DNA from 3 places in the Paenibacillus sp. FSL k6-2145 genome. Region 1 is predicted to be linked to each of the others. Evidence: riboswitches for the same ligand, from Rfam matches in the RefSeq annotation. Region 1 holds a riboswitch; each other region holds the start of a gene.
What was found. A riboswitch is a leader RNA that binds a small molecule or an ion and turns the genes downstream of it on or off. The one in region 1 is predicted to bind thiamine pyrophosphate.
Positions count from the first base shown of each region.

Region 2: it holds a riboswitch for thiamine pyrophosphate, as region 1 does, so the genes downstream of both, NZ043_RS11775 (ABC transporter substrate-binding protein) here and NZ043_RS13760 (ECF transporter S component) in region 1, are expected to answer to the same signal.
Region 3: it holds a riboswitch for thiamine pyrophosphate, as region 1 does, so the genes downstream of both, thiC (phosphomethylpyrimidine synthase ThiC) here and NZ043_RS13760 (ECF transporter S component) in region 1, are expected to answer to the same signal.

Region 1 is NZ_CP150267.1:3,094,755-3,102,088, forward strand. It holds gene NZ043_RS13755 (copper amine oxidase N-terminal domain-containing protein) at 1-928, opposite strand, end outside; TPP riboswitch at 1,090-1,198, shown strand; gene NZ043_RS13760 (ECF transporter S component) at 1,613-2,206, shown strand; gene NZ043_RS13765 (ABC transporter ATP-binding protein) at 2,207-3,778, shown strand; gene NZ043_RS13770 (energy-coupling factor transporter transmembrane component T) at 3,753-4,547, shown strand; gene NZ043_RS13775 (PQQ-binding-like beta-propeller repeat protein) at 4,648-6,933, shown strand; gene NZ043_RS13780 (methionine ABC transporter ATP-binding protein) at 7,083-7,334, shown strand, end outside.
Region 2 is NZ_CP150267.1:2,631,635-2,638,968, forward strand. It holds gene NZ043_RS11760 (ABC transporter ATP-binding protein) at 1-64, opposite strand, end outside; gene NZ043_RS11765 (ABC transporter permease) at 102-860, opposite strand; gene NZ043_RS11770 (thiamine-binding protein) at 860-1,150, opposite strand; gene NZ043_RS11775 (ABC transporter substrate-binding protein) at 1,405-2,445, opposite strand; TPP riboswitch at 2,667-2,779, opposite strand; gene NZ043_RS11780 (NAD(P)-dependent oxidoreductase) at 2,925-3,680, opposite strand; gene NZ043_RS11785 (VOC family protein) at 3,698-4,084, opposite strand; gene NZ043_RS11790 (hypothetical protein) at 4,268-4,768, shown strand; gene NZ043_RS11795 (MFS transporter) at 5,212-6,447, opposite strand; gene serS (serine--tRNA ligase) at 6,835-7,334, shown strand, end outside.
Region 3 is NZ_CP150267.1:2,860,625-2,867,958, forward strand. It holds gene NZ043_RS12780 (alpha/beta fold hydrolase) at 78-1,103, opposite strand; gene NZ043_RS12785 (IclR family transcriptional regulator) at 1,463-2,206, shown strand; TPP riboswitch at 2,357-2,470, shown strand; gene thiC (phosphomethylpyrimidine synthase ThiC) at 2,891-4,675, shown strand; gene NZ043_RS12795 (hypothetical protein) at 5,210-5,896, opposite strand; gene NZ043_RS12800 (hypothetical protein) at 6,074-6,241, opposite strand; gene NZ043_RS12805 (zinc ribbon domain-containing protein) at 6,711-7,334, opposite strand, start outside.

The sequences.
Region 1 (7,334 bases):
TGACTTTGCCTTTCTCGGGGACAACAGAACCGGTATCAATAGAGCCCAATTTGTTCATGATTTCGTAAAAGGTTTCTTCAAGCATGCGAGAGTACTTGAATGATACGAGTGTTTGACCTGCTACGGAAGGACGAGTCCCTGCTTCAGCAACGGCTTTGGTTTTAATAAAGAACAGGTCACCGATGGTTCCGGCACTTTTGCTGATGTTGGCCTGCCACTGTAGCAAGGCACTTCCATTTTTAAGGATATAATAACTAATTAGATCGTTATCCTCAACAACGAAGAAACGATCTTTTTTGTCTTGTTCAAAAATGTATTCAATGGATGAATCCACTGGACCCAAAGGGTTGCGAATGTCCAGACGTGCTTGTCCCAGTTCAGAAAAGCGGGGCAGATGCAGTGCGGCTTCACGCGCCACAGTCAGATCGGAACTGTTATATTCTTTTACAATCGTAGCATCGGTAGTGTAAATGTAGGCTTCCTTGGCCTTCTGGTTCCACTGCACATTGGCACCAAAAGCTTCACCGATGGCACGGAGCGGAAGCATCGCTTTACCATTCACCAGAATCGGCGCTGAGGATAATGTCGCATTCTGACCGTTTTTCTTCATTGTTTTGCTGTTAGGTGTAAGGACATACTTATCGCTGCCTGTCTTAATGCTGATCTCTTTTGTTTTGTTATTGTAACCAAACGTATAGTTGCCGAGGAATTGAAGCTCCGTCAATGCCACGTACGTAATACCCTGCCGTATGACAACATCATATTGAGCTTGAACATTGTTAATATAAGCTGTCGGTTTAGGCTTGGTTGCTGCGGCTTCCGCCACAGTGGATGAGAGTAAGGCAGGTGCCGTGCCTGCGGTGAGTATCGAAGCGGCAAGGACCATTTTCCATGTTTTAAGCTGCCAAACAGAGTTGTAATCTTTCATCACTATCAATCTCCCTTCTAATGTTTAAGACGGACTGCATAACCTAAATGTTTCATATTATGGAAAGTGAACCATCCGATGTCCTTTTCCCTGTTACCCCAAATAAAGCTTTTTCTAGGGATTGCCACAAATACCCATCTGATGTACATTAGAAGCAATGAAAAAAGTGAACCGGGAGCTCAATGAAGTTGGGCTGAGAGAGTGGCCTTGTGCCGCTGACCGTACATCTGATCTGGGTAATGCCAGCGTAGAGAACATGGATTTGCGATATGTAAGGGTGAATTATGGGAATGAACGTGGATGAACAACAGATCTCTTTGAACTGTGGTGGTGTATCTGCCAGCGCGAAGAGGGAATTGTTGATATTCCGTATTTTCGACATCCATCTGATACATTATTGTGAGGATTGTATACTGCGCGTAAGGCCTTCCCGGAACCGGGAAGGCTTTTTCGTTTATTTTTAGAGGTTGTTCAAAAAGTCTGCTTTTGATTACGAAGGATGCCTGACGGCATCATCAGCATCGAAGATGGAATTCAGCCGAAATGTCCGTTGCTCGCGTAGTTTTCCCTACGCTCCGCTACTCCATTTCTAGCTTCATCCCATCTTCTTGGTACTGAAAACCAGTCTTTTTGAACACACACTTTTACAACCCTCACAGGGAACAGAGGAAGGACGTAGAGAACATGGCAACAACAGCAGGCAACAAGCGATTGAAACTAACGGATATTCTGGTAACCATCGTGATCGCAGTGGTATTTGGGGTGATTTACAAGATATGGGGACCTACATATGACTTGATGAAACCATTTGGCGTTCATGCGGAGCAGATGATCTACGGCATGTGGTTTATGGCGGGCACGTCTGCTTTTGTTATCATTCGTAAACCAGGCGTGGCTATTCTTGCCGAAGTTGCGGCTTCAACGGTAAGTGCCTTTCTGGGCAGTGAATGGGGCATGTCCACACTTGTATACGGTCTGTTGCAAGGATTGGGAGCCGAGATATTCTTCGCAGCATTTTTGTATCGAAAAACCAATCTGTTTGTCACCTGTCTTGCAGCCATAGGAGCCGCAGCGGCTTCGCTTTTGCTGGATTATCAATACGGGTATATTGATTCACTCTCGGCCTGGAATTATACGTTATTTATCGGATTCCGCTTCATTGGAAGCATCTTGATTGCCGGAGTGTTCGCTTATTATCTCGCAAAAGCATTGGAACTGACCGGTGTAACACGCTCCCTCAGACCGGTATCCAAACAGGATTATGAGGCGTTGGATTAGATGAGCGGAGAGGGAAATTCGCAAGCGGTAAGTGTGACAAATCTAAGATGCAAGTTCCCGGGAGAGAAAGCCTTGGTATTTCAAGGCTTGTCTCTTTCTGTGCGTCAAGGAGAGAAAGTGCTGTTGCTTGGCCCGAGTGGCTCCGGTAAATCGACGTTATTGCAAATTCTGAGCGGTCTGATACCACGTTCGGTTGAGATTCCGATGAAATGTGATGATATCCAAGTTCCCGCTAAAGCAGGAGTGGTCTTTCAAGATCCGGATACCCAGTTCTGTATGTCCTTTACGGATGAAGAGATCGCATTTGTTCTGGAAAACCGAAATATTCCACGTGAAAAGATGCCGGCTCTGATTGAATATTATCTGAAACAAGTGGGGTTATCCTTTGAACAGAATCGTGTATTGATCCAGTCCATGTCTCAGGGGATGAAGCAGCGTCTTGCGATTGCTTCGATGCTTGCCATGGACCCGGAGGTATTGTTTTTGGATGAACCCACTGCACTGCTGGATGATGAGGGCACTTCCCAAGTGTGGGATACCGTTAAACGGATCGCCAGTGACAAAACAATCATCATTGTTGAACACAAAATAAACAAGATTGTGGATATGGTCGACCGCATCATTGTGTTGTCACCTGAAGGAAAGATTGTGGCGGATGGGCCAGCGCAGCAGGTATTCACGGATGAACGAGGCAAGCTGAAGGCTTATGGAATCTGGTATCCAGGCATATGGGAGGAGCAAGAGCTGGCAGCTAAGGAAGAAGAGGGAAGTGCTTTTGGAGAACTTCAAGTGTGTGTGGATCACGGCATCTCAAACTTGGAAGCACAGCAATCGTCTGGCTTATCCGTTACACCGGGTATATCCCCCATATCTCACGTCTCATCCTTATCACCTGTATCACCCACCTATCAGCCTGCACTGGACTTGAAGCAGTTCACCGGATGGCGTGGGAAAACACCCTTCATTCAGGTCGAGCAGGCCAAAGTATGGCATGGAGACTGGATTGGTATTGTCGGAGCTAATGGAGCTGGAAAGAGTTCATTGTTGTTATCTCTGATGAATATCCTGAAAACAACAGGTCATTATGAGGTTGAAGGCCAGCCTTCTGGCAAAACGGAGCAGCTTGCAGATCAAATCGCGTTTGTATTTCAGAACCCGGAGTTTCAATTTGTGACTAACACCGTCGCGGAAGAAGTGGAATTCTCATTGCTGGGGGGCAGGCTTACAACGGAAGAAAGACTTGTCAGGACTGATCATATGTTGAATCAATTTGGATTAATCGACCTGTCCGAGCGTCATCCCTACCAATTATCGATGGGGCAGAAACGACGCTTGAGCGTTGCCTCTGCACTGGTGAGAGAGCAGCGAATACTGCTGTTGGATGAACCTACTTTTGGACAGGATGCCCGCAATACTTTTGCCATGTTAGCACAACTGGAGCAATTGCGGAGAGAGGGAACAGCTATTGTTATGGTTACCCATGATCGTGAAATTGTAAAAAGATATTGCACCCGAATCTGGACGGTAGATGAGGGGAGGTTAACTGATGCAATTGTCGTTTCCTCACCGTGAAACCTGGCTTCATAACGTCAATCCGGGATTAAAGATGATCATTCTGACGATGATGTTTGTTATCGTTATCCTTATCCACAATCTGAATGTAATGGCCAATGTTGCTGTGGCGATGATGTTATTACTGTGCTGGACAGGTCATCCGTGGTATAAATTGATACTGTACGCATCACCATTCATTCTGGTGTTTATCTCCACGTCTACAGGTATGATGATGTTTGGTAAGGGCGAGACCACATGGTATAAATGGGGACTGATTCACATAACCGAAGAGAGCTTTTATCGCGGTCTACACTTGGGTTTTCGCTCGCTGAGCATGGCAGCGGCTGGGTTATTCTTTGGTCTCACGACCAAGCCGGTACGGCTGTTTTATTCCCTGATGCAGCAATGGAAGCTTCCTGCAAAATATGCCTATAGCTTTCTGGCCGCGATGCGCATGATCCCGATTTTGCTGGATGAATTCCAGACGCTCCGTTACGCTATTCGTATACGTGGAACACGGCAACGTGGCTCTCGCTGGAACGTGTATGGTACACTCAAGCGTTACGCTATTCCGCTGCTGGCACAGAGCATTCGCCGTGCACAGCGAATGGCGGTAGCGATGGAAGCGAAAGGGTTCATAGATGGCGCGAGCCGCACGTATTACATTCAGATTGGCTATTCGCGAGCTGATCTGTGGTTTGTATTTTATTATATCCTCACCTTAACAGCGGCTTATTACATCGGGATTACCTTTCCTTATCATGCTACGATGGTGGATGTAAGGTAATACGGGGAGATAGAGAGAAATATATTGAGGTAACCGGTAACTTTTTCCTGTTTACAGCGTCTATATGGAAATAACTTCTAATGGATGGGGATGAACGAGAGTGAAGACGGGTCCTGACTGGCAGAGAACGGGGTACAAATGGATTACCATGACTGGATTATCAGCTATGCTGTTGACGGGATGGATGCTGCTGGATTCCAAAATGGTCGCCTTTGGAGGACAAGCTTTGGCTACAACGCCACAAGCCTTGGGTGCAAGTTCCCAAGCCTCATCAACACAGTTGGCCTACAAACAAGGAGATACCGTTACACTCATGAATGACATACCTTTGTTCAAAAACAGAAGGGACGGCAGTGTGGCTGCTGACCAGCTGGGGATTGAATACTATACAACAAAAAACGAAAAGTATACGTTGGCCTCGGTTCGAGGCGAGTGGGTACAGCTTAAGTCAACCGAGCATGGAGACTTTTGGCTGCCAAGTTGGTATGCACTGAAGGAGAGCAGAAGCATGACGGAAACGGCTCCCCAAAGCTTCACGCTCCAATCAGGCAGTAAGCTGTATCTGGCTCCAGATAGTTCTACAACCTGGTCTTATGAGAAAGCGCTAACGGATAAGGCTGTTATTGTTGCAAAGTGGAAAGGATGGTACGGGGTCTCCATTGCCCCACGAGTCTGGAATAAAGAATCCTCTACGTATCGGCCAGGACTCTTCTGGATCAAGGCACAGGCTATAGAACAGCGGATGAATATGGCTGATGGCTGGTTTAATCAGGAGGTATCGCTGCCAACTTTGGTTATACGCCATCTGACAGATATTAAGCTGAACAAGGCAACCACCTCCAAACAAGTGTCTGGGTGGTTAGGCGAGCCGGATTGGAAAGAGAGTTCTAGCAATCTAAATTTCACGGGTTATTCAATGAGTATTGGACAGACCTGGAGATATGAGCGGGAAGATGCGCAATTTCTGGTCACATTCAACAAGAATGGCAGACTGGTCAGAACACGCTGGAATTTAGCACAGGATAATCGAAATGCTGTCGTTTCCGATTGGAACATCAGTCGGGCGGATGAATATGGGTTCACAACAAAAATCTATGGCACAACACTGCCGATGACAATCCCTTGGAAACCGGTATGGACCAACCAGGGGGATATTAACTACACTTTTTTACAAGCAGCCACGGATGATGTACTCCTGATGAAAGGCGATGACGGTGGATTTAGCGGAGGTTACTACGAAGGTTCCATATATGCTCTTGACCGACATTCGGGCCAGAAATTATGGGGGATTAATGGGGGCTTTGGAAGACAGCAGGCAGAGGTGGATGCAGAGCGTAAATACGTTACAATCTACACCGATTATGACCCTGATAAGAAAAAATACGTGGATCGTATTCGTCATCTGAACTTGAAGAACGGAAAGGTCACATGGACGTACACTCCTAAGCAAAATTTTAGACTAAATGGCATCACCGCTGCGAAGAACGTTGTGGTTGTAGATAACCCGGTTGTTGAGAGCTCAAGCAACAGTTGGTTAACGGTTCTGGACAGTGCAAACGGAAAAACATTGTGGACGCGAAAACTGGCTACGGGTTATGAATTATTGAACAAGAGTGCAGATGACCCCTATGTGTTGTATTGGGAAAAGAATAAGCTGGTTGCAGTCGATCCGCAATCAGGGCGAACCGTATGGAGCTTAAAGGGCAAACGATCCACCATAGAACAATTTTGGAATGATCCATATACTGGTGGAATTGAACGTCTTGATCCCTTTGCAACCACGAATGCTGAAAGATGGCTATCACTAGATAATCAGTGGCTTCTGCTTGATCTGAACACGGGGAAAAAGCTTGCTCAATTCCCTGCTCGGGTAGGACAGAGATTTGAGGAGCTGAATGATGGCATGTTGTTGATCCGTGAGAACAAAAACGGCGATCATTACGGCGAATATGAAGATTTTACAACTACCCTGTATGATGCCAAGACAGGCAAAACACGCTGGACGCTCAAGGGCAAGATTGAACGAGGACTGGTGGAAGAGGATCAGTTGTATGTGATTAAAAATGGTTACCCCGCGGCTTTGGATTATGATACGGGGGAGACGCGCTGGAATGCCAAAGATACGATTGCAACACTAAGGCATCCGACGAATCAGGGAAGTTATCTGGTCATTGATGATCAGTTGCTGTTGCCCATGGACGAGAATTTGCTCGTAATGAACAAAAAAAATGGAGCACTGTTAGGTCGTGTACATGATGTTGTGATGGGAAACCCGGAGCATCGCGACCGGGATGCGAAGAATGGAACGATCAACCGGATCGGCAATGAAGTTTACGTGGGTTCGTCCAACGGACGTTTTCGTGTATATGAAGCCAGCCGCCTGTAGGAGGCAATCTCACCTTAAAAGCTTGTCTCATCAGGGATGTTGATTTATTATAAATGAACAGGATTGCTCGCGCTCCGGTTATCGGCTGTGCGGGCTTTCTTCATGTGTTCTTGAAGAACCATGCATGATCATTCACGGGAGGACTCTCCATGATCTCATTATATGGTGTAAGCAAACGTTATAACGAGCGCGGTTCCCGTGCAGATCAGGGATTCGAAGCATTAAGCTCGGTGTCCCTCGAAGTGGGACAAGGAGAAATACATGGCATCATCGGATCGAGTGGTGCAGGTAAATCCACGCTTCTGCGAATGCTCAACGGATTGGAAAAGCCGGATGATGGTGAGGTTGTTGTGAATGGGCAGCACCTGACCCAGATGAATGAACAGAGTCTGCGTCAGGCA
Region 2 (7,334 bases), 460 kb from region 1:
ACTTTGGCTCCATTACACTTGCTCCTCGTCCAGGCTGGACTTGTTTGTCCTGTTGCCGATTCATATGGTCATCACTTCCTAATATACAGATTACATCTTTACTACCGCTTCTGTGGCCGCCAGCGCACGAGCAGCTTCTCCAATAGTGCAATGAGCAGGAAGAGCAGTAAGCTGAGAGCGACAATAATCATGATTGCCACGAATAAACGATCGGTGCGATAAGCCGACTTTTGCAGCATCATATAATAACCAATACCCTTGTCTGCACCAATCCATTCGGCAATGATGGCACCCATCACGCTATAGGTAGCGGCGATTTTGACACCGGAGAACACGGATGGCAGCGCATGGGGAAGCTCCAGCTTCCAGAAAATCTGATGACGTTTCGCACCAGCCATGCGCATATAGTTCATCATCGCCGCGTCAGTACGGGTCAAGCCATCCATCGCCGCCACTGCAACAGGGAAGAAGCAGACGAGGATGATCGTAATCAGCTTGGGCAACAGCCCGAATCCGAACCAGATTAACAGGAGTGGCGCGAGCGCGATGGTCGGGATATTTTGACTAAGAATAAGTAAAGGGTACAGGGCCGACTTGAGAAAAGGGACCAAATGCAGCACCATCGCTATCAGTAATCCGACCGCTGTGCCAGCCGCGAATCCAATCAGTGTTAACTGAATGGTTGCGGAAGCGTGCATGCCAAGCCGTTCGGCCTGGGTTGCCGCTTCGCGGGCGATGTCGGACGGTGCAGGCAGCATCCATTTCTCAATATGGAAGAGGGAGACGGCTCCCTGCCATATCGCTATAAAGAGAATAACCGCCACAATGGGCGGCCATACACTTTTGAAATAGGCAGGCATTAGCGATACTTCTCCGTCAGGGTGTCCATGCTGAAGCCGGTAGGGCTATGGGCGATTTTGATCTGGGAGATGATGCTTGGGCTACCAGCCTCCACGAGTACCTCGTGCATTTTACGGACAACCTCCAGCAGTTCCTCCAGTTCCCCCTCCATCGTGGTGTCGAGCGCGTTCACCTGATATTTCAGGCCGGATTGCTGAATAACTTCAATTGCGCGATCTACATAAGGGTAAGAATTCTCGCCATTTGGCGTTTTGGGAATAACCTGAATGCTAAGTAATGTGCTTGCCATGAGAGATCACTTTTCCTTTCGTGATAAATTGCATGAATTGAACCAGGTTTACACTTATCACTCCGATTGCAGTACCCTCTTACGATCACTGTTATCCCCGGATTTCTTTAATGAATTTCAATGGAGGAAATCCGGGGATAGCATATGCTTCCGAAGGAGCTTTCTTTCAGAAAGCTTTTAGGTGAGCGCTTCGCTTCTTCAGATGGGTTCTGCACTCTTCGTTCTTGTGTAAAAAAGTTAAACTTAAGCAAATTTTATTGGGGTAAAAACTCGTTTGTATATGCCTTGCTTACATCGATCTGTTCATCCAGCAGTTTTTTGCTAAACATCCAGTCGGTGTAGTTCTGCCACACTTCCTGCTTTTGCTCACCCCAGCGCCGGGCGTCATCCGTGTACTTTGGACTAAGCCATTTCTGGCTTGCCAGTACCAAGTCTTTATCTAGATCCGGTACGGCCTTGATCAGAATGTTCGCTGCGTCTTCGGGATGATCAATCGCATATTGATACCCTTCTGAAGTGGCTTTCAGGAATGCTTTCACCAACTCAGGGTCGTTTTGGATCGTCTGCTCGTTTGTTACAAGGACAGGTGTGTAGTAATCCAATGCATCTGAATAATCCTTCACATATAACATGTCGATCGGTTCTCCGCGCAGTTCGGCTTCAATACCTGTCCAGGCGTAGAAAATCCACGCGAAATCAATGTCCCGTTTCACTGCGGTGAAAAAGTCAGCGTCACCCATATTAATGTTTTTCACTTTGGATACATCGGCGCCTTCGCCCTCCATAATGGATTGCATCACGGCTTCTTCGACTGGGGAACCCCAACCGCCATAGGTTTTACCTTCAAAATCTTTCGGTGATTTGATATTCCGATCCGCCGGAGCAGCGAACCCGGATGTATTATGCTGAATAACTGCTGCGATGGAGACGAGAGGAACACCCTGTGTGCGGGCTTGAGTTACACTCTCCTGATAACTTACGCCAAACGGTACTTCATTGGAGGCAACCATCGTATCTGCGCCACCGGCACCTGGTTGTACAATCTCCACGTTCAAGCCTTCGGCCTTGTAAAAACCTTGATCTACAGCCGCATATAGGCCGGTATGATTCGTATTCGGTGTCCAGTCGAGCACCACTTTAATATCTTTCAGGGCGGCAGTGTCACCTTTGTTACTGCTTTCCGCATTTGTGTTGCTGTTCTGTTCTGCCGGGGCAGCTTCTTTGCCGCCACATGCGGCTACAGTCACCATAAGCACGCATAAGAGCATCAATCCCATCGTTTTACGCCATTTCATCTGTAATTCTCTCCTTCGATATGTCCGGCCGAGTGGCACGGGGTACTCCTTGGCTTCATATCCAATCATCTTGCATAAATCAACAGATTTATACCAGTTGAGATCTGAATAACGTCACTTTTTTTAGCTCTCTGGCTATATAAAAGAACATTAAAAAAGCGTCCCGTATTCCGGGACGCGTGCAGGCGTTAGAGAGGTGGCGTTCAGCCATAGGGCTGTGCCATTTCGATATACTCCGATTCCTACGCTGGCATGATCCAGATCAGGTCTAAGGGTTAGTATCTTGGTGGGATACACTCTCAGCCGGCCAATTCCGACTCCCCTGGGAAACTATGAAGTTACGGGCATTACTAGGTGTAATTATAGGCCAGCGGGTGGAACGTGTCCAGTCAGGAACTGGATGGGGACACGTATGAACTTATCAAACAGGCCGTTATACATATGTATAACAGCCTGTTTAGATGTGTTATTTTCAATAATTATCGTGGCGAATCATATAAGGCAATCTGGCTGAGTGCAAAAGCATCGGATTTTGGGTCATAGCCTACCTGTTTCTGAGTGGTTTCCAGATTCAATCGTTTAAACCGATTATTCGAGATCCCATGCAGTATGGTGAAGGGCTCCAGATTGGTAGCTGTAATTGCTTTGAACATCAAATCACACAAGTCAGCCGGACTAATATACGCGCTCATATCCCTTGCTTCCAGCGCTGGTCCGTCCGGTTGAAAATCATCATATGCACCTATACGTATTGCTACACTTTGTAAACCTTCGGTATACGCAAAATAGGAAGCGAGCGATTCTCCGAAACATTTGCTAACCCCGTACAAATTCCGTGGGCGTGTTGGCATGTCCGGATAGACTTGAGCATCAATGGGATACCCCTCAATCGTCTGTGCACTGCTCGCCAGAATGACTCTTTGCACACCTTGCTCCTTAGCTGCACGGAATACATTAAATGTACCTTTGATATTGATGTCCAACAACGATTCATAGAATCCGGCATTCGGGGAAGGGTCTCCCGCCAGATGTACTACCACATCCATGCCTTCGCAAGCATGCTGACAGGCTTCAGGGTCTGTCACATCCAGTGTCATGATCTCATGGTCGGTTTCTTGATACGTATGCAGTCTGTCGATATTCAAATCCGTTAGTCGCAGGTGATATGCTTCTGACAAGTGTTGGGACAAGTCCCGGCCAATTTTCCCGGCTGCGCCGGTAATTAAAATGTTCATGAAATCAACTCCAATTCTTAGCGCTGGAAGAACTCAATCCATTCCTTTTCAGGTCCATAGATGAAGAAATAGCGGTAACCGTTAGGCAGTGTAATAATCTCTCCATCAATAAATACGGCTTTGGTGGCTTGGATGCGTTTGTACTCAGAATCAAGGTCATCTACATGGATCGCAAAATGGTGTACCGTACCTTCGGAAGGCAGCTTGTCGCTGTAACCTTGAATTAACTCAATCTCAGTCTCATTACTTCCATTGAAGCCAAGGAAGGCGAGCTGAATGACGCCGTTGGTATGGGTTACCCGGTCTTTCAATTCAAGACCAACAATCTCCGTATAGAAACGCAGCGTGGTCTCCAGATCACGAACGGCAATACCGACATGGTCAATGCGCTTTTGAAAACTCATAATTAAATTCCTCCATATGTAGTGAATGTTTCTACCATTTTAAGGGATATCATAGGGCTGTACTACATGGTTGTCAAATCCAATTTTAAATTGGAAAAATCATAATTGTTCACAGAATGTTCACTTATGTGGAGGGTTTGGTCATCTCTATAATTACGAAGGTAAACAGAGAGGATGAGAGAATTGCCAACCAGCAAAAAGGAACAGATTATTTTCGGATTAATGATGTGTACAGGAATGGTCTTGGTCATGATGTTCTTCAATCTATGGCACAGTGGGTTACTCGGCAAGATGTCCCCGCTTGAGATACTGCTTCAATTCATACTATGTTTTGTCATCGCGTTTCTGGTGGAGTCTTTCATTGTTGGCCCTGTGGCGAGAAAGATTGCATTCTCCTTGCCCTTTGACAAGTCCAACATGATTTTGGGTGTGCTCGTCATGTCATTTTTCATGGTGATTGGCATGGTTCTGATCATGTCCATGTATGGAATGATCTCGGCATATCTTGCGAATCAGTTAAGTGGGGCTTCCTTACTCCGTACGTACCTTCATACAATCGCTCGTAACTTCAGCCTGGCGTTTCCATATCAATTGATCATTTTGGGACCACTCGTACGATATGTATTCGGTAAATTCATCAAGGATAACGGGCCCGTAATGCCTGTCGTTAACAAAAGTGTGTGATTCGGTTGGCCATAAGTATTTCCTGGGCAATCTTGTGCAAAAGAATAGATATTATTCTCACCTTTAATGAAAGGTGAGAGAGAGGCAAAGATAGGACACTTGCCACCATTACAGCGCTAACGAATCAAGAACGCCTTATTAGGCCAGTTTTTAGGGAATGAAAAATCTAACGAATCTCAGGGGTGTTATTATGCAGAAAAACTGCAACGAGACCTTGAATTTTAGATAATTATCTATAATAACGTCTCTAGGATTCGTTAGATTTCAAACATGCAGAAATGGAGGGGAATAGCGTGTGCTAGGTTCGTTACAACAGAGTAACGCTACAAAAAAATGTCCACCGTCAGGTCATGACAGTAGACATTTCAATCTCAATCTCAATCTCAATCTCAATCTCAATAATAGGTAATTCTAATTCTCAGGACTGCAACGACACATAACTGTTAAGTCGCTGGATCGACCACATGTTTGTTCTGCCATTGATACGTGATCACGCTAATGACAAGCAGGCCAACTGCAAAGATCGCAAGCATCCATGCAGACTGATTAACTGCCAGATGATCAAGACTCCATCCCGTAGTCAAAGGCAGAATGGCACCGCCAACTCCACCTGAGGCAATCAAAATGCTGGGTGTGGATTCTTCTGTTCCGGGCAGCAGTTTACTGGCGAAGACAAGGGCAATGGAGAAAATACCTGACATCGCAAGTCCAAGCAGCAAGATGATGAGAAATGCAGACCAGATTTGGTTTGTAAATGGAAATACCATTAACAAAAGAACAGATGCAAGACAACTGTACAGGACATAGACGCGGTATTGGAATTTCTCTGCGATATACCCGGCGAAGAGTCGTCCCACGGACATGGCAATCCAGAAACAGGTGACACTAAGCGCTGCTCCGGCTTCCTTCATGTTCATTTTCTCAATCAGAATCGCTGGCATGAAGTTCGCAAGACTCATCTCTGTGCCAACATATAGGAAGAAGAAGAGGACGAATAATCCCAGAAGAGTTCTGTTACGGCCACGATAGGTTGGACTGGATGTACTTGCAGATGCGGGATGCATCTCACCCGATGTCCCAGCAGTGTGGGCATGTACTGAACCGTTATTAGAACTACGTCGCTCCAGAAACTTATCGAGTTCACCGAATGATCCTTTTGCCCAGAAAACAAAGGTCAGCGCGGCGCAGATCGCAACAACGAGAAAAGAAAGGCGCCAGTATCCGGCAGCAATCAGACCGCTGGCAATGAGCGGCATGACCATCGCTCCGATCCCGAATAACACTTCCAGTCGACTCATGGCAACGGCCGTATTGTCTTTGATTGCAGCGATGATAATGGTGCCAATGACAGCCTCAACCATTCCGAATCCGAAGCCGGCTGCGGGTGCGATGACGAACATCCAGCCCCACGGTGGCAACAGCATGTAGGATAATTCTGCAATGCAGAGCAACGCTGTGGCGATTAACAGGCCTCCCCGTTTACCAAAGCGTCTGTTCAGCCATGGAGATAACAATACACCACCGAGGAATCCGGCAAATTGAGCAAAGATCAGCGTTCCGCCTTGGCTATAATCTTTGCCGTAATGTTCAAGTGCAACCGGTAAAATGGAACCGAGCACAACGTGGGCAAGTCCAATCAGGAAATAGGACAGACATCCGATCCAAAGTAATTTTTTCATAAAGAACTCCTTCTACTTATATACATAAATTGAGGATCACAATAAAGCGCAATCTTGAAGACAAAGTCTATCATAACAGGACATGTTACGATGTGCCATGAATTCCTGATCGATACAGAAGGTTGCAATTTGGTCCGGCGTTCGTATATACTGAGACCAACAATTACAGATCGGACCATGCCGTTGAAGAGCATCCAACTCGGAGGCGTTTTCGCCAGGGGAGCGATATTTCCCCAAGTTAACCGGAACCGCCCGTTATCGCGGACCAAGAGGCTGGAAGCAGGATATCCTGATTCAGCAAGTTGGGTGGCACCGCGAGCAGAGCGCTCCTCGTCCCAAGGGATGAGGGCGCTCTTTGTATTTTTACAGCCAAAGGAGACGGTGACCATGTTAGAAATGAAATGGATTCGGGCACATGCAGAAGAGGTTCAGGCAGCAGCAGACGGGAAAAAAATCAAGATCAACATTCGCACATTGTTAGAGCGTGATGAAGAACGTAGAACACTTTTGCAGGAAATGGAAGAAGGTCGCAGATTGCGCAATACGTTATCTGCAGACATTGGCAGACTCATGCAAGCTGGGAATCGGGAACAGGCAGAGGGTTTGCGGGCCCAGGTGAAACAGATCAATGAACAGTTGGAATACGTGGAAGCGAAGCTTGCCCCTGTGCAGGAGGAAGTAACCAAGCTGCAATGGCTGGTACCCAATATCGTATCTCCGGATACCCCGAAAGGCACGTCGGATGCGGATAATGTGGAGCTGCGACGTGTGGGAGAGGTGCCAACGTTCGAGTATAACACCAAAGATCACGTGGAGCTTGGGGAGTTGCATGATCTGATCGATATTCCTCGTGGAGTTAAGATTGGCGGTACGCGAAGCTATGTATT
Region 3 (7,334 bases), 230 kb from region 1:
TGTTGTCCTATGAGTGCAAAAAAAAGAGCCCCTGAGGGGCTCAAAAATCAACGGAAAATTCGATGATTGAAATTTAATTATTCTCCATTATTCGTGTTCTGCACATCGTCACTGCTTGTCTTCGTTACATGACTCAGGAACGTTGAGACACGGCGCAGATATTCCTTTGGATGCTCCCGGAAGATCAACTCATGGTGCGCATCCTGGACAATCCATACATCCGAGTACGGATTGGTCTGGTTGGCGGCGAGCTGCTCTGCAATCGGGTAAGGCGCTTTCTCGTCTTCCGTACCATGAATGAAGAAAATCGGGAACGGATAATCTTCCTTTTTCACTTCCTGGTATGGAATCTGTTGCAATCCGGTACCGTTCAGAACAGGGAACAACAGCTTCATGATCTCCAGTGTAGGCTGACGCGGCAGATCGATCTGGTTATGAATGTTGTGGTACAGTGTATCCGGCTCAAGCAGGAACGTACTGTCCAGAATCATCGCATCCACTTCCTGTGTAATCAGCCCAGTCTGAAGCGCCGTACCGGCACCCATGGAGAAACCCCACACAACCAGTTCCTGCGCACCGCGCTGCTTGGCGAACTGGATGGCACCCAACAATTGCTGTGACTCAGCTTTGCCACCTGTGGCTACAGCTTTGTTCACCTGTGAGGCGAAGCCATAATCGAACATGACCACGTTGAACCCAAGTTGATGGGCATAATGTGCCAGGTCATACATGGGTACCCATGTTTCTTCACGATTGGCACCATAGCCGTGACTGAAAATAATCGTTTTGCTTGCAGCATTGTCAGCAGGTATATACCATCCCTGCATCGTCCGGCTGCCATCTGCTGCCGGGAACGTGATGTCTTCGTACTTCATGTTCTTGGCCTGCATCGGATTGGAGAAGACCGGCGCTACCGTTGGATTGGATAATACCCATGCGATGTAACCATGCAGTGCAATAAAACAAAACAGTAGAAAAAATACAACGGAGAGCAGCAACGCTACGATAATATGTTTGAACCGAATCAGCCTCGGTGATAGGGAAGAGGGCAGATCGGACACTTTTGTTTGCAGCGGGGCTTCGCTCTGGGATGTTGGATACATGAATGCCCCTCCTTTGAAGTTCAGTTGAAGATAACAACGACATGAAAAGAGAATTGCGTCGATTTCAGAGCCTGCTTCAGAGCGATATCTTAATGTAATATATCTTTATCGTATGTTCCAGTATAGTCAAAGTCAATTGATTGAGGGCATTTGTTACGCAATTGTTATATAGTTCTTAAGATATATGGGTAACATTACCTTAGTGTGTAAATTACAGGGGATTAAGTCTTATAAAAAGGAAAAATTTACAGGTTGGCCTATTTCGATTTTGGCTCTTTTTGGTTTACAGATGAGACCGTTTCTCATATAATTTATGTAACCAAGTTTCATGTGATGAAACATGAGGAGGGCATTATGCCATGGAAGATCGCAAGTTAACCGTCCGGGCTGTGGAACGGGCGCTGGATATATTATTATGTTTTACCACACGCAGTGATCTAGGACTCACCGAAATTGCCAGCCAGATCGGCCTGCACAAAAGTACAGTGCACCGTTTGATGGCTACGCTGGAGGATCGAGGGTTCGTGATCCGTGATGCAGCAACAGAGAAGTACCGACTTGGCATCCGAATCTGGGAGCTGTCAGCTCATATGTCCCGCAGTGACGATCCTGCTATTCTGCTGTTGCCTGCGATGGAGCGACTGAGAGATCGATTGGGGGAGACCGTGAGTCTGTACCTGCGTGATGGGAGTGAACGGATACGGATTCAGGCTGTGCAAAGTGATCAGGCGATTCGCCGAGTCGCCCCCGTTGGTGTTAGACTCCCGCTGTCTGTGGGCGCTTCCAGCAAAGTTTTGATGGCGTTTGCCACGGACGAGGATCGTGAAGAACTGATGAACGGCCCGGAATGGCCGGTGTTTATTGATCCCGCGGTGTATTTGGCGCAAATGGGAGATATCCGGGATAACGGATATGCGACGAGTTATGAGGAACGTGAGCCGGGAGCTGCCGCGGTATCTGTACCGATTATGGATCGCAGAGGCAATATTGCAGCTGCGCTCTCGGTCTCAGGGCCTGTCAGTCGACTCTCGCAGGAGACATTGCATGAATACGCACCTGTATTGAAGGATGCTGCTACGCAGATGGGGCTCATGTTATCCTGATGTTTATGTAAGTTTTTTTCTCCAATGGAGTTTGATCATTTGGAATATAAAGGTTGTTTTTATGTTCCGGTTGCGCTACTCTGTAATGGACGGCCCTACGGGGCCAGCTTCATTGAATATGAACGGCGGCTTATGTAAGCCGCAACTTACTAACGTTACTGGGGGAGTCCGAATTGTCCGGACTGAGACGGAATCGCATGAGATTCCGGACCCTTTGCACCTGATCTGGATCATACCAGCGTAGGGAAGTAATCGGCGATATGACCTCAACCACCTCATGATGTGACCCTTGTAGTCTCCGTTAAGGAGCTGATTGAAGGTGCATTATTGGTGATGGACATAAAAGTCGGTTCCTTCGGGGACCGGCTTTTTTATATACAGTGAACGGGCGATATAGCGCGTACTCCATTGACTTCTTTTTTCAATAACCTGCGAAAGTGGGCTTGTATGATGAGAGAGAAGTCACCATAGATTCATGATCTGTGGCAGCCTCCGTCTGTTGTTAACTGTACATGAAAAGTGTCTCCCCTGGTCTGGCGTAGGATCGCTCTTTCTTCTCTGCATTGCGCATGATTTGGGACAGGTACGTAAGTAAGCTAATGACGATACCAACCAAACAAGCGACGAACACTGAGGAGGAGACAAGCGAACATGAGTACAGGAAATCAAACGGGACAACAAGCGATGGAGCAGGAACATAACGGTCAGCAGGTGGAAAAAGAAACAGGAGCGGCCGGACGGATTCAGCCCTTTCCGGGCAGCCGCAAAGTCTACATTCAGGGCTCACGGCCGGACATTGCTGTACCTGAGCGTGAGATAGCCCTTCATGACACGAATACTCCCCAAGGGGTGGAGCATAACGAACCGCTACGTGTCTACGATACGAGCGGGCCGATGACCGATCCCGGATTTCATGCCGATATCCGTGCAGGTCTACCAGCCCTGCGTACCCGCTGGATCACAGAGCGTGGCGATGTTGAAGCTTATCAGGGTCGTACGGTTAAACCGGAGGATAACGGACTAAAGCCCGGAGGGAAGAGAGCTGGAGCCGAAGAGTACCCTGGATTGCGTGGCAAACCGCTGCGAGCACAGACAGGACGCTGTGTGACTCAGATGCATTATGCGAGGCAGGGAGTCATTACGGCAGAGATGGAGTTTGCCGCCATTCGTGAGGGCGTAGAACCGGAATTTGTAAGGCAGGAGCTGGCGAGTGGACGTGCGATTCTGCCATCCAACATCAATCACCCGGAGAGTGAACCGATGTTAATCGGTCGTCATTTTCACGTGAAGATCAATGCCAACATAGGTAACTCTGCCGTATCTTCCTCCATCGAGGAAGAGGTGGAGAAGATGACCTGGGCGGTACGTTGGGGATCGGATACGGTGATGGATCTGTCCACAGGCAAAAACATTCATACCACCCGGGAATGGATCATCCGTAATTCACCTGTGCCGATTGGTACGGTGCCGCTGTATCAAGCGCTGGAGAAGGTGAATGGCGAAGCGGAAGCTCTGACCTGGGAGTTGTACCGTGATACGCTCATTGAGCAGGCAGAGCAGGGAGTGGACTACTTTACGATCCACGCAGGTGTACTGCTGCGTTATATCCCCATGACCGCCAAGCGGATGACAGGCATTGTGTCTCGCGGTGGGTCCATTATGGCAGCATGGTGCCTTGCGCATCATCAGGAGAATTTTTTGTACACCCATTTTGAAGAAATCTGCGAGATTATGAAAAGGTATGATGTGGCGTTTTCGTTGGGAGATGGACTTCGTCCAGGCAGTATCTACGATGCCAATGACGAAGCTCAGATGGCGGAACTGGCTACGCTCGGGGAACTGACGCAGATCGCATGGAAGCATGATGTGCAGGTGATGATCGAAGGGCCGGGTCACGTGCCGATGCATAAGATCAAAGAGAATGTGGACTTGCAGATGGAGATATGTAAAGAGGCACCGTTCTATACGCTGGGGCCGCTGACGACCGACATTGCTCCGGGATACGACCACATCACATCCGCCATTGGTGCGGCCATGATTGGCTGGTTCGGCACGTCCATGCTCTGTTATGTTACACCAAAAGAACATTTGGGCCTGCCCAACAAGGATGATGTGCGGGAAGGGGTCATCGCCTACAAGATTGCAGCCCACGCCGCCGATCTGGCAAAAGGCCATCCACGTGCTCAACGCCGGGATGATGCATTGTCCAAGGCGCGCTTCGAATTCCGCTGGCGTGACCAGTTTAACCTGTCACTGGACCCTGAACGTGCGCTGTCCTACCATGATGAGACGCTGCCAGCAGAAGGGGCCAAAGAAGCTCATTTCTGCTCCATGTGCGGACCGAAGTTCTGTAGCATGCGCATCACGCAGGACATTCGTGCCTTTGCCGCGGATAAAGGATTGTCCGAGAATGAGGCTGTAGCAGCGGGCATGCAGGAAAAGGCCGAGGAATATCGGACACGTTCCTAAGCGCCGGTACAGCGCAAGCTGGGCAGTCTGACATCGTTTGTAGGTGAGAATACTGCTATTATGTCGTCTGCTTCATCTTACTGATCAGCTTCCTGATACTTTTTATCAGCATTATGGTTGATTGTCTAGCAGATGTTTAATAAAATGAATGTAAGTAAACACCAATAAGAGTAGCCAGGCCAATGGCTACTCCTGCACAGCATTTGCGGTGGGTATTCCTCCGAGTGCAGCAAGTTCAGATGAAGTGACCCGTCAGGCCGTCAACCTGTGGCGGGTCACTTCTTTTTACGATCGATGTATGTCAGGAGCGCAATAATTAACATCGCGAACACGATTACGTCGTTAAAAGAGAAGTTCATAGGATCACCTCCCACTGGAGGCAAGCCTATTTCCCACCACAAATTGGCTGTACAAAGTGATTATACCATTTGAAATGCTCTTGTTCGAGAGCATTTTTATTTTGCAAAAGGAAGCAATATAGTAGTTTTCACATGATTTTAGCGATTGTAATATTTCACTCCAAACCCGCTACTACTATCGAGCCACACCCAAATTATTCTCCAAATACGCCGCAAGCAATGCCAGCGGGCTATGGATCGGAATACTTCGATCTACTGTAACCTGTGCAGCAGCGGGAGCCATAGATAGTTGGGCTGCCACTACCGTTTTACCCGGATACTGCTCAGCAATCTGCTGTAATCCTTCACGTACCGCTTCGAGATACCCTTGCTGATCTCCACGCATAATCAACTCAAATGTCCCCGGGATGCACACCGCTTCCGTCTGAGATGTCTTGGCAACGTGTAGTTGCCCATTCTCATCCTCTTGCTGTAATGCCTGATTCACCCGTGCCATCGTTCCTTCAATGGTTGCCGGGTTGGTGAATGCTATTATGTAATCTCCCGGTATTCGCCGCATCTCCTGCAATAACGGATCATCTATGCCGATCACAGGCACAGGGACCTGTGTGGCTTCCTGCTCCAGTACTGTCGCAAACAGGGTACACGTGACCAGAATGGCATCGGCATGACACTCAGCGATCCATTGGAGCGTCTGGGCTACCTTCTCGCGAATGACGACATCGGAAAAGTCAGCGTCATGTTTAAGACGATCCAGACCTGGATCGACGTAATGGACCAATTCAACTTCATAAGGAGCAAGCGTCTCTTCAATTAAGGCGATGTTGGAATAATGAGCGTGAAAACAACCAATGGTGATCATGTGCTAAGTCCCCTTTTACAGTTCGTATATGTCATGGATCTCTTAGATATTTAAATCATTATAGGAAACATGCCTAAGAACTGTACAGTCATTTATGGCTCAACGCCAATAACCGCCCTTCCGCCAAGTAGCGGAAAGACGGTTCATAATCGGACAGGCAATCGTCCGGCTTTCATTTTATCTAAGAGAAGGAGAAGCATTTTTCTTCGCCATTTTTTGCTGTAAAATTTCATGAAAGGATAGACCTTGAGTGTTCTCATTCTCCTTTTTAGGAGCAGTGGTCGCCGTGTTGCGCGGATATTGGTGATGGTACGGGATCATTTGCTGAATAGGCATGCGGATCATCTTGGTTCCTCCTTTGATGCGTTTTTTTGTGAATTATGTATTTCGACTGGTTACCATGCCAGGTTCGCATATAGGTACATGTGACTTGTTAGACGAAATAGAAGATTTTAAGACGTAATTCCAATTGGATTGTAGTGATTTTACCCGGTTTTAAGGAGATGTAAACGTTTTTAGGGAAATTCAGGAGTAAAGGACCTGATATGAAAGGTTTGATATGGGAGGATCGAATCGGTTGTTATGTGAATAGTCCCAATTTTAAGGAAGTCAATGGTACCCGCATATGAGGCATATTGTCTGGTTAAATGATGCAAAGCATGCTAACTAACTTGGTACCATGGTCGGGTTGTTTAGGTGGTAATGTAGTTCCGGATATAACAAAAAAAACTGCCGAGTGTACTCGGCAGCTTGCGTGATATGAAGAAGGATGCGAGGAAACTTTGATCCGGTCTGAGGTGGTATCGTGTTGGTTTTATCTACTTTGGTGAACAGCGATGTATATATCCACTTGTACACTTTCGGGATTCAGGCTGCGTTCATCATACAACTCAAAATCCCCGGTGAACGTACGATCACTTTGCTTCTCCCATGCCCACACGGCTCCCCAAGCTTCGCCAACAACCTCTGCCATCGGTCCTTTTCTGGAAGTGAATACGGCGTAAGTTGCAGGAGGGAGTAAAATGTCGTCCAATCCTTCAGGCAATGATTCGTTCGGACTGACCTCATGCCCTACCAGTATGGTGTATTCACCGGTTATGCCATCGGTGTAATCCGTGTAAGAGCCATAGCGGACGGCTTCAGGTGCAGGAAGGTGCTCTGAGGAAAAATAATTGTTCCAGAGTCCCTGAATACAGCCTTTGCCACTGATCTCAATGGCATTGGTTGTGCGGGCGGATACGCCGGCAAGACGTTTGCCGGGGAGCGTGACATAACGAACGGGCTGGGCAGAGAACGAATGATCTGTTGTTACCTGACCAAGATTAGCGGAAGCAGTAGGGTTTTCAGCGAGAGATTCTGTATGTTGATCCGTTGTATTTGTGCGCCAACGTTTCAAAAAAGGAAGCTGGTTACGCAGCATCGAACGAGCGGATTCCTC